2 regions of the Mesorhizobium sp. M0159 genome follow, and region 2 is predicted to be linked to the other one. Evidence: riboswitches for the same ligand, from Rfam matches in the RefSeq annotation. Region 2 holds a riboswitch; the other holds the start of a gene.

Region 1 (7,575 bases), on a different contig from region 2:
GACGAGGGACCCTCACCGGACCCAGCAAGCGACACTTCAGCGGAAGCCGCAAGGCATGCCGCGGCCAGAAACGCCTTTGACGGTCGAGCCATTCCCATCATCACCGATCGACCTCACCAAACACGATGTCGAGTGAACCTAACACGGCGGTGACGTCGGCCAACATGTGGCCGCGACACAAAAAGTCCATGGCCTGGAGATGCGCGAAGCCGGGCGCGCGCAGCTTGCAGCGATAGGGCTTGTTGGTGCCGTCGGAGACCAGATAGACGCCGAACTCGCCCTTCGGTGCCTCGACGGCGGCATAGACCTCGCCGGCCGGCACGCGGTAGCCTTCGGTGTAGAGCTTGAAGTGATGGATCAGCGCTTCCATCGAGCGCTTCATCGCCGCGCGCTTCGGCGGCACCACCTTGCCGTCGAGGTTGGACACCGGCCCGCTGCCCTCCTTACCGAGCAACAGGTCGACGCATTGGCGCATGATCTTGGCCGACTGGCGCATCTCTTCCATGCGCACCAGATAGCGGTCGAAACAGTCACCGTTCTTGCCGATCGGAATGTCGAAATCCATCTCGGCGTAACATTCATAGGGCTGCGATTTGCGCAGGTCCCAGGGTGCACCCGAGCCGCGCACCATGACGCCCGAAAAACCCCAGGCCCAGGCGTCGGCCAGAGACACCGTCGCGATGTCGACATTGCGCTGCTTGAAGATACGGTTGCCGGTCAAGAGTGAGTCGAGGTCGTCGACCGATTTCAGGAACGGGTCGATCCAGCTGCCGATGTCCTCGACCAGCTTCTGCGGCAGGTCCTGGTGGACGCCGCCGGGGCGGAAATAGGCGGCATGCATGCGCGAGCCGCTGGCACGCTCATAGAACACCATCAGCTTTTCGCGCTCGACGAAGCCCCACAGCGGCGGCGTCAGCGCACCGACATCCATCGCCTGCGTCGTCACATTGAGGATGTGCGACATGATGCGGCCGATTTCCGAATAGAGAACTCGGATCAACTGGCCCCGCTTCGGCACCTCGATGCCGAGCAGCCGCTCGGCGGCGAGCGCAAAGGCGTGCTCCTGGTTCATCGGCGCGCAATAATCGAGCCGGTCGAGATAGGGCACGGCCTGCAGATAAGTCTTGGCCTCGATCAGCTTTTCGGTGCCGCGGTGCAACAGCCCGATATGCGGATCGACGCGATCGACGACTTCGCCGTCAAGCTCCAGCACCAGACGCAAAACGCCGTGCGCCGCTGGATGTTGCGGGCCAAAATTGATGTTGAAGTTGCGAACGGAGGTTTCAGCCATGAGCGTGTTGCTCGCGCGCCACGTGAATGGTGAATGGTGAATGGTGAATAGTCATTGGCCTGAATCGACCTCCAGCGATCGAATGAACGAACGCATCATCTTCCCAACTTCTCGAACCTGACCGACAACAGCCCTGCACTCTTCTCGTCCAACAGTCCCACGCTCATCGAAAGAAGCGTATGGGTTTCCAGTTCCTTCAACGAACCTTGCGCAATACGAAGGAACTGAACGAAGGGCTTGCGCTGACCGCGGCCGAAACCCTCGGCGATATTTGCCGGTATCGACGATGCCGCGCGCCGCATCTGGGATGTCATGCCGAACATTTCCTCTCGCGGGAATGCTTTCGTCGCGAGATAGATGTCCGCAGCCAATACCATCGAATCCTTCCATACGTTCAGATCTCGATAGTCGTTGATTTTCCCGGACGTTCCATCCCGCTTTTCCATTCACTATTCACAATTCACCACTCACTGCTTTGCCTTCTCGTCGCCTGGAAGGACGTAATCCGTCCCCTCCCAAGGGCTGAGAAAATCGAAATTGCGGAATTCCTGTTTGAGCTCGACCGGCTCGTAGATGACGCGCTTGGCTTCGTCGTCGTAACGCACCTCGACGAAGCCGGTCAGCGGAAAGTCCTTGCGCAGCGGATGGCCTTCAAAGCCGTAATCGGTCAGAATCCGCCGCAGATCCGGATGGCCTGAAAACAGCACGCCGTAGAGATCGTAGGTCTCGCGCTCGAACCAGTCGGCGCCGGGATAAATCCCGGTGATCGACGGCACGAGCGTCTCTTCGTCGGCCTGGACCTTGATGCGGACGCGGATATTCTGTCTCGGCGACAGCAAATGATAGACCACGTCGAAGCGCTTTGCCCGCGACGGATAATCGGCGCCGCAAACGTCGATGATCGAGATGAACTGGCATTTCGGATCGTCGCGCAGGAAGGTGACCACCTCGATCAGGTCGCGCGGCTCGACCGAGATGGTGAGTTCGCCATAGGCGAGCACCGCCACGCCGATCCGGCCGATCAGCTTCTCGCCGAGATAGGTCGAGAGGTCGTTCAACGCCTGGGTCATGCCGCTCACCGCTCTATCGTGCCGGTGCGGCGGATCTTCTTCTGCAGCAGAAGGATGCCGTAGAGCAGTGCTTCGGCGCTCGGCGGACAGCCGGGCACGTAGATGTCGACCGGCACGATGCGGTCGCAGCCGCGCACCACAGAATAGGAATAATGATAATAGCCGCCGCCATTGGCGCAGGAGCCCATCGAGATGACGTAGCGCGGCTCCGGCATCTGATCGTAGACCTTGCGCAGCGCCGGCGCCATCTTGTTGGTCAGCGTGCCGGCGACGATCATGATGTCCGACTGGCGCGGGGACGCGCGCGGCGCGACACCGAACCTCTCCGAGTCATAGCGCGGCATCGACGTATGGATCATCTCGACGGCGCAGCAGGCGAGGCCAAACGTCATGAACATCAGCGAGCCGCTGCGCGCCCAGGTGATCAGCGCCTCGGTCGAGGTGACGAGAAAGCCCTTGTCGGCGAGCTCGTTGTTGATCTCCAGGAAGAATGGATCGTCGGACCCGACCGGCCTGCCGGTGTTGGGGTCGATGAGGCCCTTGGGCTTCGGCGCGACGAGCGTACCGGAACTGTCGTTCAATCCCATTCCAGCGCTCCTTTTTTCCATTCATAGGCAAAGCCGATGGTCAGCACCGCCAAAAACACCATCATCGACCAGAAACCGAGCATGCCGATCTGACTGAACGACACCGCCCAAGGAAACAGGAAGGCCACCTCCAGATCGAAGATGATGAACAGGATCGACACCAGGTAGAAGCGGATATCGAACTTCATGCGGGCGTCGTCGAACGAGTTGAAGCCGCACTCATAGGCGGAAAGCTTTTCCGGATCGGGGTTGCGATAGGCCACCAGGAAGGGTGCGGCGAGCAGCGCCAGTCCGACGACCAGCGCCACGCCGATGAACAGGACGATGGGCAGGTACGAACTCAACAATGCGTTCATTCTGCAGCTTTCCGTTGCGGCCAATCCACTCTGATTACAGCACCGGACCCACTTGCGGAAGCGTGACAGTTTAACCACTGAACCGTTTTAAGGGGGCTCTATGCTGCAACGCGGCGAGGGTTAGCGCAGCGCTTTCGGCGAAGCAAGTCAAACCTTGTTCAAATCGCGGTGCTGGACGGCATATCCGGGAAAACTGGTCCGATCCGCTCCTGTTTGATTTCCTTCACTTTTTACTCCACTTTTCTCTCCTGACATGGATGCCGCCAAAACCCTGCTAGCATGGCACGGAATCGCAGGTCATTTTCTCTGTCCAAAATCGTCCGGATGCCGCCTTCATGAAGGAAAAAATCTCGCTTGCCATGGCCCGTCGCATCGCGCTGGCGGCACAGGGATTCAATGACCCGCGACCCACCGGTACACCCGACCGCCGGCATCTGGCCCGCGTGCTTGCCCGTACCGGCCTGCTGCAGATCGATTCCGTCAGCGCCGTGGTGCGCGCCCATTATATGCCGCTTTATTCGCGGCTTGGCCCCTACAAGCTGGCGTTGCTCGACAACGCCGCCGTAACGCGCAAGCGCATGGTCTTCGAATATTGGGCGCATGAAGCCTCGTTCTTGCCGGTCGAGACCTATCCGCTGATGCGCTGGCGCATGCAGCGGGCCGAGCGCGGCGACGAAATGTACAGCGGGCTGGCCAAATGGGGCCGCAAGCACGCCGCCTATATCGAAGACATCTATCGCGAGGTCGCCGAACGAGGCCCGATCGCGGCGTCGGCTTTCGAAGGGCAGAAGGGTTCGGGCGGCTGGTGGGGCTGGAGCCATGCCAAGCATGCCTTCGAGTGGCTGTTCTGGGCCGGCCGCATCACCACTGCGCATCGCCGCGGCTTCGAGCGGTTCTACGATCTGCCGGAGCGCGTGCTGCCGCCAACAATACTGAGTCTGCCAACGCCCTCCCCCGAAGACGCTCACCGCGAATTGCTGCGCATCTCCGCCCGCGCCCATGGCGTCGCCACGGCAAGCGACCTGCGCGATTATTTCCGCCTCTCGCCCGCCGACATCAAGGGCCGCATCGAGGAGTTGGTCGAGGCCGGCGACCTGTTGCCGGTGAGCGTCGAAGGCTGGAACAAAACAGCCTATCTCCACAAGGACGCCCGTTTGCCGCGCAAGATCGAGGCGCGCGCGTTGCTCGCGCCGTTCGATCCTGTCGTCTTCGAGCGGTCGCGCACCGAGCGGTTGTTCGACTTCCACTACCGCATCGAGATCTACACGCCGGCCGAAAAGCGCCGGTATGGCTATTACGTGCTGCCGTTCCTGCTCGGCGACAGCATCGTCGGGCGTGTCGACCTCAGGGCCGACCGCCCGGCCGGCGTCTTGCGCGTCCATGCCGCCTATGCGGAGCCCGGCGCCCCGCCGCAAACTGCAGCCGCCCTTTTCGAGGAATTGAAGCAGATGCAGGGCTGGCTCGGGCTTGAGCGCATCGAGGTGACGGCTGCCGGCGACCTCGGCCGGCCGCTCGCGGATATCGCCGCGTCATAGACGTGCGTTGACACGACTACCCCCACAAGCCTAAATCCGTTCCAGACGGTCCCCTGCCCGCAACGGCAAGGGCCAAGAGGGAATGCGGTGCGAAATCTCGATTTCAAATCCGCGGCTGTCCCCGCAACTGTAAGCGACGAGCCTCGGCCGAAAACCACTGGGATGTTCCCGGGAAGGCGGCACCCAGGCGATGACCCGCGAGCCAGGAGACCTGCCGTCTAGGACATAAGAATCCGATCGCCTGGCGGGTTTTCCGGGCAAGGAGCCTGATTTGGAACGCGACAGCAGTTTTCCGGCTGAGACAGCGGATTTATTGTCCGGCCATGGTGATTCCCCGGCCGGCGTTACCGTCATCGTCTGCTCGTCCTGCCGTGACGAGACCGGTTCGGACGCTCATCCGCGCGCCGGCGAACTGCTCGCAGAGGACACGCGCCGCGCCGCTGGCGGCGAAAACATCAAAATCCGCACCGTCGAATGCCTCGGCAATTGCAAGCGCCGGCTCAGCGCGGCCATGCTGCGCGACGGCTGCTGGAGTTACGTCTTCGGTGATCTGACCACGACCAGCGGCGCCGATCTCGTCACCGGGGCAAAGCTGTTCGCCACCTCGACGGATGGGCTCATTCCATGGCGCGGCCGTCCCGATTGCCTGAAGCGCGGCCTGGTTGCCCGCATCCCTCCCCTTGACCTTTGAAGGACCTGACATGACCGCTGCCTCCCTTTCGCGCGTTCCCTGCACCGTGGTCACCGGCTTTCTCGGCGCCGGCAAGACGACGTTGATCCGCCATTTGCTCGAAAACGCCAAAGGCAAGCGCCTGGCCATCATCGTCAACGAGTTCGGCGACATCGGCATCGACGGCGATATCCTGAAGGGCTGCGGCATCGACACCTGCCCCGAGGAAAACATCGTCGAGCTGGCCAATGGTTGCATCTGCTGCACCGTCGCCGATGATTTCGTCCCGGCGCTGGACCAGATCCTGTCGCTGACGCCGAGGGTCGACCACATCCTGATCGAGACATCCGGCCTCGCTTTGCCCAAGCCGCTGGTCCAAGCCTTCCAGTGGCCGTCGGTGAAAAGCCGCGTGACGGTCGACGGCGTCATTGCCGTGGTCGACGGACCGGCGCTGGCTGATGGCCGCGTAGCCAACGACATGGACGCCCTGCAGGCGCAGCGCGCGCAGGACGAGACGCTTGACCATGACGATCCGGTCGAGGAGGTGTTCGAAGACCAGCTCGCTTGCGCCGACCTGATCATATTGTCGAAGAGCGACCTGATGGACGCCGCCGGCTCGGCCCGCGCCAATGCCGTCATCGGCAAGCACGTGGCGCGCGCGGTGAAGATCGTACCGACTTCGCAAGGCAAGGTCGACCCGTCGGTGCTGCTCGGCCTCGGCCTCGCCGTCGAGGACGACATCGAGAACCGCAAGACCCATCACGACGACGAACTCGACCACGAGCATGACGATTTCGATTCGTTCGTCATCGACATCGCGTCGGTGTCCAACCCGGACGAGTTGGCACAGCGCGTCGCCACGGCTGCGGAGGAAGAAAACGTGCTGCGCGTCAAGGGTTTCGTCGAGGTCGGTGGTAAGCCGATGCGGCTCTTGCTGCAGGCGGTCGGTCCGCGCGTCAACCATTATTACGACCGCGCCTGGACCGCAGAAGACGATCGCCGCTCGCGCCTCGTCGTCATCGGACTGAAAGGGCTGAACCGCCCGGCCATCGAGCGTATCCTCGCCGGCTGACAAAGCACGAACCGCGATGCACATCCTCACCACCACATCCGCCTCGCTCGACGATCTCGCCGAGCCTGTCGATCTCAGGCAAACGCCTGCGGATGTCGTGGCGCTGTCCCTCACCGACAGCGACCTGGCCGGGCTGGCGGCGGCGTGGAAGGCAGATGCGCACCGCCTGCCGTCGATGCGGCTCGCCGCCTTGCGCGACCTGCGCCATCCGATGTCCGTCGATCTGTGGATCGACAGCGTCGCCCGCCACGCCAAGGTCATTCTGGTCCGCATCCTCGGCGGCTATGACTGGTGGCGCTATGGCTGCGACCAGCTCGCCGTTATCGCGCGAAATCGCGGTATCAAGCTGGCGCTCCTACCGGGCGAGAGCCACGACGAGGATTTGCGACTGATCGAAGGCTCGACGCTGCCGCGCGAGGAGTTGGACGCCCTGCTTGGCTATTTCCGCGAGGGCGGGCCGGCAAATATGACGGCGCTGGTGCAGAGGCTGGCAAGTCTCGCTGGATCGGGTGCGGCGGTAGCCGAACCTGTTAGCGTGCCAAAGGCGGGATTTTACGAGCCGGGACTGGGGGTCGTAGAACGCGGCGTCCCCCTCCCCCTCGAGGGGAGGGTCCGGCCGCAGGCCGGGGGTGGGGTCCTCTCCGAAGCGCGCCTACACAAAACGTCGCGCACTGCCGTGACGACCCCACCCGGCCCTGCGGGCCACCCTCCCCTCGAGGGGGAGGGGGACGTCGTGCCAATTCTCTTCTACCGTTCGATGCTGCTCGCCGCCGATGTCGCGCCCATCGACGCGCTTTTCGAAGCCCTGCGCCATCGCGGCATGGCTCCCGTGCCTATGTTCGTCTCCAGCCTCAAGGACCCGGCGTCGCTCGCCTTTGTCGAAACCGCGCTCGCAACCCTGAAGCCTGCCGCCACCATCACCGCCACAGCTTTCGCCTCGGGTGCCGAGCCCGGTGTCGAAACCCTGTTCGACCGCGCCGGCGTGCCGGTGTTC
Region 2 (7,575 bases):
AGGCCACAGTCCGGGTTTACCCACAGTTGGGAATCCGACAGTCGCTCGCGGGCAAGCATGACGAGATCCGAAATTTCGCCGACTTCCGGGACGCGTGGTGAGTGAATGTCGTAGACTCCGGGACCGATTTCGTTCGGATATTTGGAGCTCGTGAAGGCGTCCAGCAGTTCCATCTTCGAGCGCGACGTCTCAATCGAAATGACATCCGCATCCATTTCAGCGATCGCGTCGATGATCTCGTTGAACTCCGAGTAGCACATGTGGGTATGGATTTGAGTCGCGTCCTTTACACCCGTTGAAGCGATCCGGAAGCATTCGACAGCCCAGTCGAGATAGTCGTTCCAATCAGACTGGCGCAGTGGCAATCCTTCGCGAAACGCGGCCTCATCGATCTGGATCATCCTTGCGCCGGACCATTCGAGATCCGTCACCTCGTCGCGGATGGCGAGCGCGATCTGGCGGCATGCTTCGGAGCGGGGTACGTCGTCGCGAACAAAAGACCAGTTGAGAATGGTCACCGGGCCTGTGAGCATTCCCTTCACAGGGTTTTCCGTAAGCGACTGGGCGAACTGCCACCAGCGCAGCGTCATCGGATTGGGCCTCGATACGTCGCCGAAGATGATGGGGGGGCGCACGTAACGCGACCCATAGCTCTGCACCCACGCATGCTGGGTGAAGGCGAAGCCGGACAGCTGCTCGCCGAAATGCTGTACCATGTCGTTTCGTTCGAACTCACCGTGCACCAGCACGTCCAGCCCGATCTCTTCCTGCCAGCGAATTGCAGCCTCGATCTCCTTCTTCAGGAAGGTCTCGTACTCGACATAGCTCAGCTGGCCCTTCGCATGAGCGGCCCGCGCCCTGCGTACCTGCGGCGTCTGCGGGAAGGACCCGATGGTCGTCGTCGGGAACGGCGGCAGCCCGAGCGTGCCGGCCTGGACTCTGGAGCGCTCGGCAAAAGCGCTCTCTCGTCGCTTCATGCTGTCGTCAATGCTGGCGATCCGCCCCTCAACCAGCGGGTCATGGATCTTCGTGGATGTCACGCGAGTGGCGGCAGCCTCGGCAGACGCTTTCAACGCGCCTGCCACCGCATCCCTGCCTTGGGACAGGGCCCGGGCAAGCAACACCAACTCGTCGGTCTTCTGGGCCGCGAAGGCGAGCCACGACCTGATGTCCGCGTCGAGTTCCGTCTCCATGCGGAGGTCGATCGGCACATGCAGCATCGAGCAAGAAGGCGCGATCTCGACGCGGTCCAAGGGCCAGCCGGCGACGATCGGTTTGATGCGGTCGAGAATGGCGGGCAGGTTCGCACGCCAGACGTTGCGGCCATCGATCAAGCCAAGCGAGAGCACCAGATCCTTCGGTGCGAGCCGACCCACCGTTTCCAGCTGCTCGGGAGCGCGCACGAGATCAATATGCAGCCCGGCCAGGGGCAGAGAAACCGCGGTTTCGAGATTGTCTCCCAGCGGCCCGAAATAGGTAGCCAGCATGATCTTCAGCTCGGGCGCGGCTTTCGACAGCTGGCCATAGGCGAATTCGAACGCAGCTCGTTCGTTCGGGTTCAGATCGAGGACAAGCGCTGGCTCATCGATCTGCACCCAGTCGGCTCCAGACAGCTTCAGCCTCTGCAGGAGTTGCTCGTAGACGGGCAGCAGCCGCGGCAGGAGCGCGATGGGATCGAATCCTTCGGCAGGCGATTTCGCCAGCTTGAGGAAGGTGATCGGTCCAAGGATGACTGGGCGTGTGTGAACGCCGAGAGCTTTAGCCTCGATGAAGTAATCGACCGGTTTCGTCGACGAGAGGGCGAACGTCTGATCATCGTTGAGTTCCGGCACAATGTAGTGATAGTTGGTGTCAAACCACTTGGTCATTTCCATCGCGGTTACATCAGACCGATGAGCCGCCTGCTGGTGACCAGCGTGTCGACAATCCTCCGTCTGACCCTGGTTGCCCCGCGCCATTGCGAAGTAGATGTCAAGTGGAACCTCGCCGCTATTCCAGCCGTAACGGGATGGAACGGCGCCGACCATGGCTGCGGTGTCGAGCACATGGTCGTAGAGCGAGAAGTCGTTCGACGGGATTTTCGACACGCCGCGATCGTGCTGCTCCTCCCAGCTAGCGGCACGGAGCGCCTTCGCGGTCGTGAGAAGGTCGGCAGCGGACGATTTTCCGGACCAGTAGCTTTCAAGCGCGAATTTCAGTTCTCGCCGACGACCGAAGCGGGGCACGCCGAGCGTTGCTACAGGAATTTGCTGAGAGATAGTCATGCCAGACCCCGATGGTTGGGGCGTCGGTGACAAGGAAGGCGCTAGCAGGCCGGCACGAACGCCAGGCTGCAGCGGCCACCGAGGCACCCCGCCCGTGGACGTAATTCGCCGTGGCAGGTCTCCTGGCTCGCGGGGTCATAGCCTCTACCCGTCTTCCCAAGGCTATTCGCCTCAGTGACATGAGTGGGGTTGGCTCGCCGCTAACAGTTGCGGGGGCAGCGCCGGCATCGCACCGGCTTCCCTCTTAGCTCCGCTGCGGCAGCGCCGTACGGAGAACCACGACGCGGGAGACAATTACAGCAGTTCGCTTCTTTGTCAACGCCGCATAAAGAAATGTTTATGTCGTTATGTTAAATTTCCGTTGGCACGTTCCAAAGGTCGCCTCGAAAGCGAAAACTGTGGAAGCCTTGAGCGGCCGGTAAATCAAAGCAATGACGCACGGCGCCCTTGTCCAGGAGGATAGGAGTTCGTCGGCTGCCGGCAGCAAACATACCGGCAAGCGCCGTGGTGCTGCTTAGCGCATCATGCGAACCACCTCGGCGTCGAACTTCGGCTCCGAGCTTCCGACCGCTATTCGGCTCAATGGCGAGGCTGTTGCCCATGTGGAAGCTGTTGGCCGTGATGCCCTGGTGATATGACACAACGATTTCGGGGGGAGCACACCGAGGCCAGGCGCAGCGGCGTGTTGCGAAGTGATCGAGGCCAATGTCTCGAACTGCTTGTTCGCAGCCCACCGGCTCAAGGTAACCCGGCTCAAACCACCGGGCCAGCTCAAGTCCTGTCCAAATGAGGCCTGAGCGGCAAATCGTCGTGCACGCGCACGGTTTGGCGTTCGATCTTGTGATGCGTCTTGGGCGGACAATCACCACGGTGCAGCGCGCAGAAGCGGTCCCCAATTGGGAAGCCGAGGGCGGTGAGGGCAAGCCAGCGCCACAGGCGGAAGGGGACTTGGACCTGTTTGCCCTGCTGGACCACAAGTTCGCGACACAGGGCCTCAAGGAGAAGACCAAGAGTGATTATGCGCGGGACCTCGCCAAATTCATCAAAAGCAGCGGGCAGTCAAAGTTCGGCGCCGATTGACATGGAGATAGCCATCGCGGCGGACCGCCCAGGCGGACCGCAAGCCGGAATACAACCGGGTGCAGGCGGCCAAGCTCGTCCACAAGATGGCGTCGGGCACACACCGGCGATGGGAGAGCGGACCGTGGAGTGCAGGAACTTCACGCCTATCCACGCTCCCGTGGACGTGTCCTGCGGCACATCGGCAGCGATATTGAGGAGGCAGTTGAGCTTCTGGTCGAGCACTCTTACCTGCCACTACCTACGCTTAACGTCATCTCGTACTGAAAACGCACCACGCAAGGTCGAGATGTAACATGCGCCCTTCGTGGATGGTTCTAAGCTTCCTCGGGCGCGGTCAATCTGTGATAACGGTCGCTTGGAACCTCCATCACCGCGACGCGATCAAGGTTGGCGTATCGCGCTCGGTAGTAACCTTCTTCCTCCACTTCGGCGAAACTACACTGGGGAACGTCAAAGGTCGCAGCTTCCAATCCGAAGAAAGTCGTAGCGGTTTCTTCATCCAAGAAGTTCCACTCATCTTCTCCGTCGTCATATGTGACGCGAACATAGGAGGCCATGCGCACGGCTTCCTGATCACCCATCTCTGCGATAATGGCATCGCATTCTTTCTTCAGCTTTCCTGAAACCTCACCCTTATCCCAGTCATCCAAAGCCCGATAGATTTCTGGATGATAATACTCTGGAATCTCCTCTACATCGTCACCGATAAGCTCAATGGTGCGGACATATTGCGGATTTATCAAGAGTATTTTGTTGTCAAGACTCCAACAATACAGCCATGGCCTGCTTGTGTTATTTCTACGAAGATTATGAAGTTCCTTCAACTGACGTAAAATCGATTCACGCGCATTTTCATCGATAGGATATTGGCGGCTGCCAACAGTCGTCTTGATTCTGAGCGTGCCGTATCGCGTTTCGGCATCGGCAATTGCAAACGGGCTCGTGCGCCACTCCTCGACATCAATCTTCCAGCCCAGCAGCTCCTCGACCGTGCATTTCAACGTGAGACAAAGATCCTTGATCTGCTCGACGTTCAACTGCGTTTTGCCTGTTTCCCAACGGGCCACAGTCTGTTGCGTCGTTGCCATCTGCTCTGCCAAATCTTTTTGAGTCATGCCCAGTCGAACCCTAAGCTCTCTCATGTTCATAACTCACCTCGCGTGTTCAACACACGCATTGTGGATGAATTAATCTAACACGTCAAGCGTGTTCAAAAATCGCAGCATGTGTTTTTAGGGCGTCTTCGAGGCTCCGGCAGCCGTTCGTGACCACTTGCGCAAGACACAGGGCTGGTACACAGCACGAATGGACGATCAAAATTACTGCTGAAATTCAGATAATTATTGTGGGCGAGTCTGGATCTCTCTGATCGACACGACAGTCGACCATCACCATGATCGGACCGCTTCGTGGCCGCAGGTCAAGTTGCAGCGTCGGTTCGCTGAACTTGTTGGTCGGATCAAGATTGAGCGTTTCAAAATCCGGCTGACGCAGAAGGATGCCCATCAGTCCCCCAATCACAAGAACCAGCTGGCGGACGAGCAAGGCTCCCGAAACACCTTGGACATCCGCCAGTTCGCCCCAAAGCCAGCTTCCCGCCGCCATGCCGCCGTATGTGGCCGTCTGATAGAGAGAGGGCGCGTCCAACCACCCACCGCGGCGCCGAAAGCTGTACTGTGACGTTAAACAGCGAGAATGATTGAATCCAGGCCGCACCGGCTGGCATGAGGTTGAGACACCTCAGCCCAACGTGCTCGCTCCATGCCCGAAAGAAGCAGCTGATCGCCAATACAAAGAACGCACCGCGAATGATCCATTCGTTGGAGAGAACTTCTCGGACCCGCCCGATGAGGAGCGCGCCGCAAATCGCTCCCAGGCCGAAGAAGCCGAGCATCACGCCGTAGGTGACTGCGGTCCCTTTGATCTGTTCGCGAGCGACCAACGGCAGGAGAGCCAAAATGACAACGGCGGTGAGGCCGAAAATGAAACTCCGGCACATCACCTTGAGAAGGTTCGGCGACAAGAGCACGTAACGGAAGCCCGCCGCCATCGCACTGCCGAAAGCCTCCCGCGGCAGCGCTTGTCGTGCCCGTTCGGCTTTCCATCGCAACAGCGCAGCGATCAGAGCGAAGTAGCAAAGGACGTTGAAGAGGAACGCGAAGGCCGCACCGGCTGTGGCCACGATTATGCCGCCAATCGCCGGCCCGATGGTGCGCATGAGATTGTAGCTCATGCCGTTGAGCGCAATCCCGCTTGGCAGGTGTTCGCGAGGCAGGATATCTCCCATGGAGGCTTGCCAAGAGGGATCGTGCAATGCCCAACCACAGCCGATTAGGAAGGTGAGACCCAGAAGGGTCCAGGGTGTCATTCCCCGCATAGGTCAGGAACGCCAGGAAGGCGGATACGCAGACCATCAGCAGTTGCGCAGTCAACATGATCCGGCGACGGTCAAACTTGTCCGCGAGCGCTCCCGCCGCGAGCGAGAAGATCATGTAGGGGAGGGTGGTCGATGACTGGACGAGCGCCACCATTCCATGGGAGGTGGCGATGCTCGTCATCAGCCAAGCTGCCGCCGCACCTTCCACTAGGGTGCCAAGGTTCGAAATGAGTGCAGCCGACCATAGCGAACGGAAGGTCTTGTGCTCAAAAGGAACGAGTGAAGATGTTCTCTTCGCCATTGTGGGAAGCCTCGGGATTGACCGCGGGGCTGGATTTGTTTCGCCTCACTCAACCATGGCCTCGCCGTACAAGCCAAGCTGCCACAGTGCGCGCCTGCTAACCCAGAAAACTTGGCGGCCTTACAGGCATGCGCAGGACGCGCGAAGCCGCTCAAGTCTCCCCAGATGGGTCAGCCATCGAAGACCGGCATCACTTGCCCGTTGAGCGGCTATACGATAATGCTCCGCGCTAAGCAGGAAGCGCCAAAAATTCGAGCGGCGACTTCATTCTCCTATTCAGGAAGGAACTATGAGGCGGCAGACGCGACCATTCACCGTGGAAGTCAAACAAAAGCGCAATTATCAAAAATCCGCACGTTCCATCTGGGGCAATTTCGACATCGCCGCGGCGATGGCCGAGACAACAAAGGAAGTCGAGCCGTTAAATCGTCGGCTTGTTGACTCTACTGTAGTGGTCCTTGATGCTGAACCTTTGCACGAACCGCGAGTGGAGCATTTCATGGCCAATCCTCTGGAAACCGAGTCAGCAGTAGTTAGCGAACCGGCAGACAAAACGGAAACGCCAAAACCGAAGGCGAGAGCGCGGCGGTCGAGGAAGCCAGAAGCTGAGGCGAGCTCGCCTGCCCGCAAGAACGGCGCCAAGCCGATATCCGCAGCCACTGTAGCACCGCCGTCAGCGCGAACAGGCCGAAAGAGCTACTCCGCGAAGGATCGTGCCCAGAAGCTGGCGCAGATCGAGACCTCGATCGGCGGCGGCGCTACTCTCAAGAGTGCGGTGAAGCAAGCCGGCATCTCGGAACAGACATATTATCTTTGGAAGAAGGCGGCGGCGCCGGCGGCGGACAGTGACGGGCTGAAGGATCTCGTCGCGCTCGAGGAAGAAAACAAGCGGCTAAAGAGCCTGCTTGCCGATCGTCTCCGCAAGGAGAATGCGGAACTGAAGAAAAGGCTCGGGCTGGATTAAGGAGGGTGGGCAGCTGGTTCTTGGCTCGCCACCTACAGCAATCGCGCCTGCTCCGCCTTGCGACGCAAATTCTGCCGTGGTCTTGGGCCGATTTGCTGGATGACCAGCCCGGCCGCCAGCGAGCCGAGATCGCCGCAATGCTTTAGGCTGCGGCCTTGCGTGTAGCCGTAGAGGAAGCCGGCAGCGTAGAGGTCGCCGGCGCCTGTCGTGTCGACCAGCTCGCGGACCCTGGTCGCCTCGATGGTGACCGTCTCGTCGCCGCGCACGATCACCGAGCCCCTTTCCGAGCGGGTGACGGCGGCGATCTTGCAATCCCTGCGGATTTGCGCCAGCGCCTCGTCGAAGGCCGCGGTCTGGTAGAGCGACTTGATCTCGTGGCTGTTGGCAAAGACGATATCGACGGTGCCGGAGCGCATCAGATCGAGGAATTCGTCGCGGTAGCGGTCGACGCAGAACGAGTCCGACAGGGTCATCGACACTTCGCGCCCGGCGGCGTGGGCGAGCTTAGCCGTCTGCCTGATCGCCTCCTTGGCGCGCGGCGGGTCCCATAGATAACCCTCGAAATAGGTGACCGCGGCGCCCGACG

The links. A riboswitch is a leader RNA that binds a small molecule or an ion and turns the genes downstream of it on or off. The one in region 2 is predicted to bind cobalamin.
Region 1: another riboswitch for cobalamin. It lies ahead of NKJ32_RS29175 (DUF1636 family protein); the one in region 2 lies ahead of metE (5-methyltetrahydropteroyltriglutamate--homocysteine S-methyltransferase).

Annotation. Positions count from the first base shown of each region.
Region 1 covers NZ_JAMYTF010000048.1:3,455-11,029, reverse strand. The annotation lists gene NKJ32_RS29205 (NADH-quinone oxidoreductase subunit D) at 101-1,291, opposite strand; gene NKJ32_RS29200 (four helix bundle protein) at 1,387-1,737, opposite strand; gene NKJ32_RS29195 (NADH-quinone oxidoreductase subunit C) at 1,759-2,361, opposite strand; gene NKJ32_RS29190 (NuoB/complex I 20 kDa subunit family protein) at 2,367-2,948, opposite strand; gene NKJ32_RS29185 (NADH-quinone oxidoreductase subunit A) at 2,939-3,304, opposite strand; gene NKJ32_RS29180 (winged helix-turn-helix domain-containing protein) at 3,640-4,839, shown strand; cobalamin riboswitch at 4,869-5,072, shown strand; gene NKJ32_RS29175 (DUF1636 family protein) at 5,111-5,530, shown strand; gene cobW (cobalamin biosynthesis protein CobW) at 5,541-6,581, shown strand; gene NKJ32_RS29165 (cobaltochelatase subunit CobN) at 6,598-7,575, shown strand, end outside.
Region 2 covers NZ_JAMYTF010000060.1:16,977-24,551, reverse strand. The annotation lists gene metE (5-methyltetrahydropteroyltriglutamate--homocysteine S-methyltransferase) at 1-2,264, opposite strand, end outside; cobalamin riboswitch at 2,360-2,560, opposite strand; gene NKJ32_RS31190 (hypothetical protein) at 3,090-3,344, shown strand; gene NKJ32_RS31185 (helix-turn-helix transcriptional regulator) at 3,662-4,495, opposite strand; partial or broken gene NKJ32_RS31180 (MFS transporter) at 4,707-6,025, opposite strand; gene NKJ32_RS31175 (transposase) at 6,315-6,989, shown strand; gene NKJ32_RS31170 (adenosine kinase) at 7,022-7,575, opposite strand, start outside.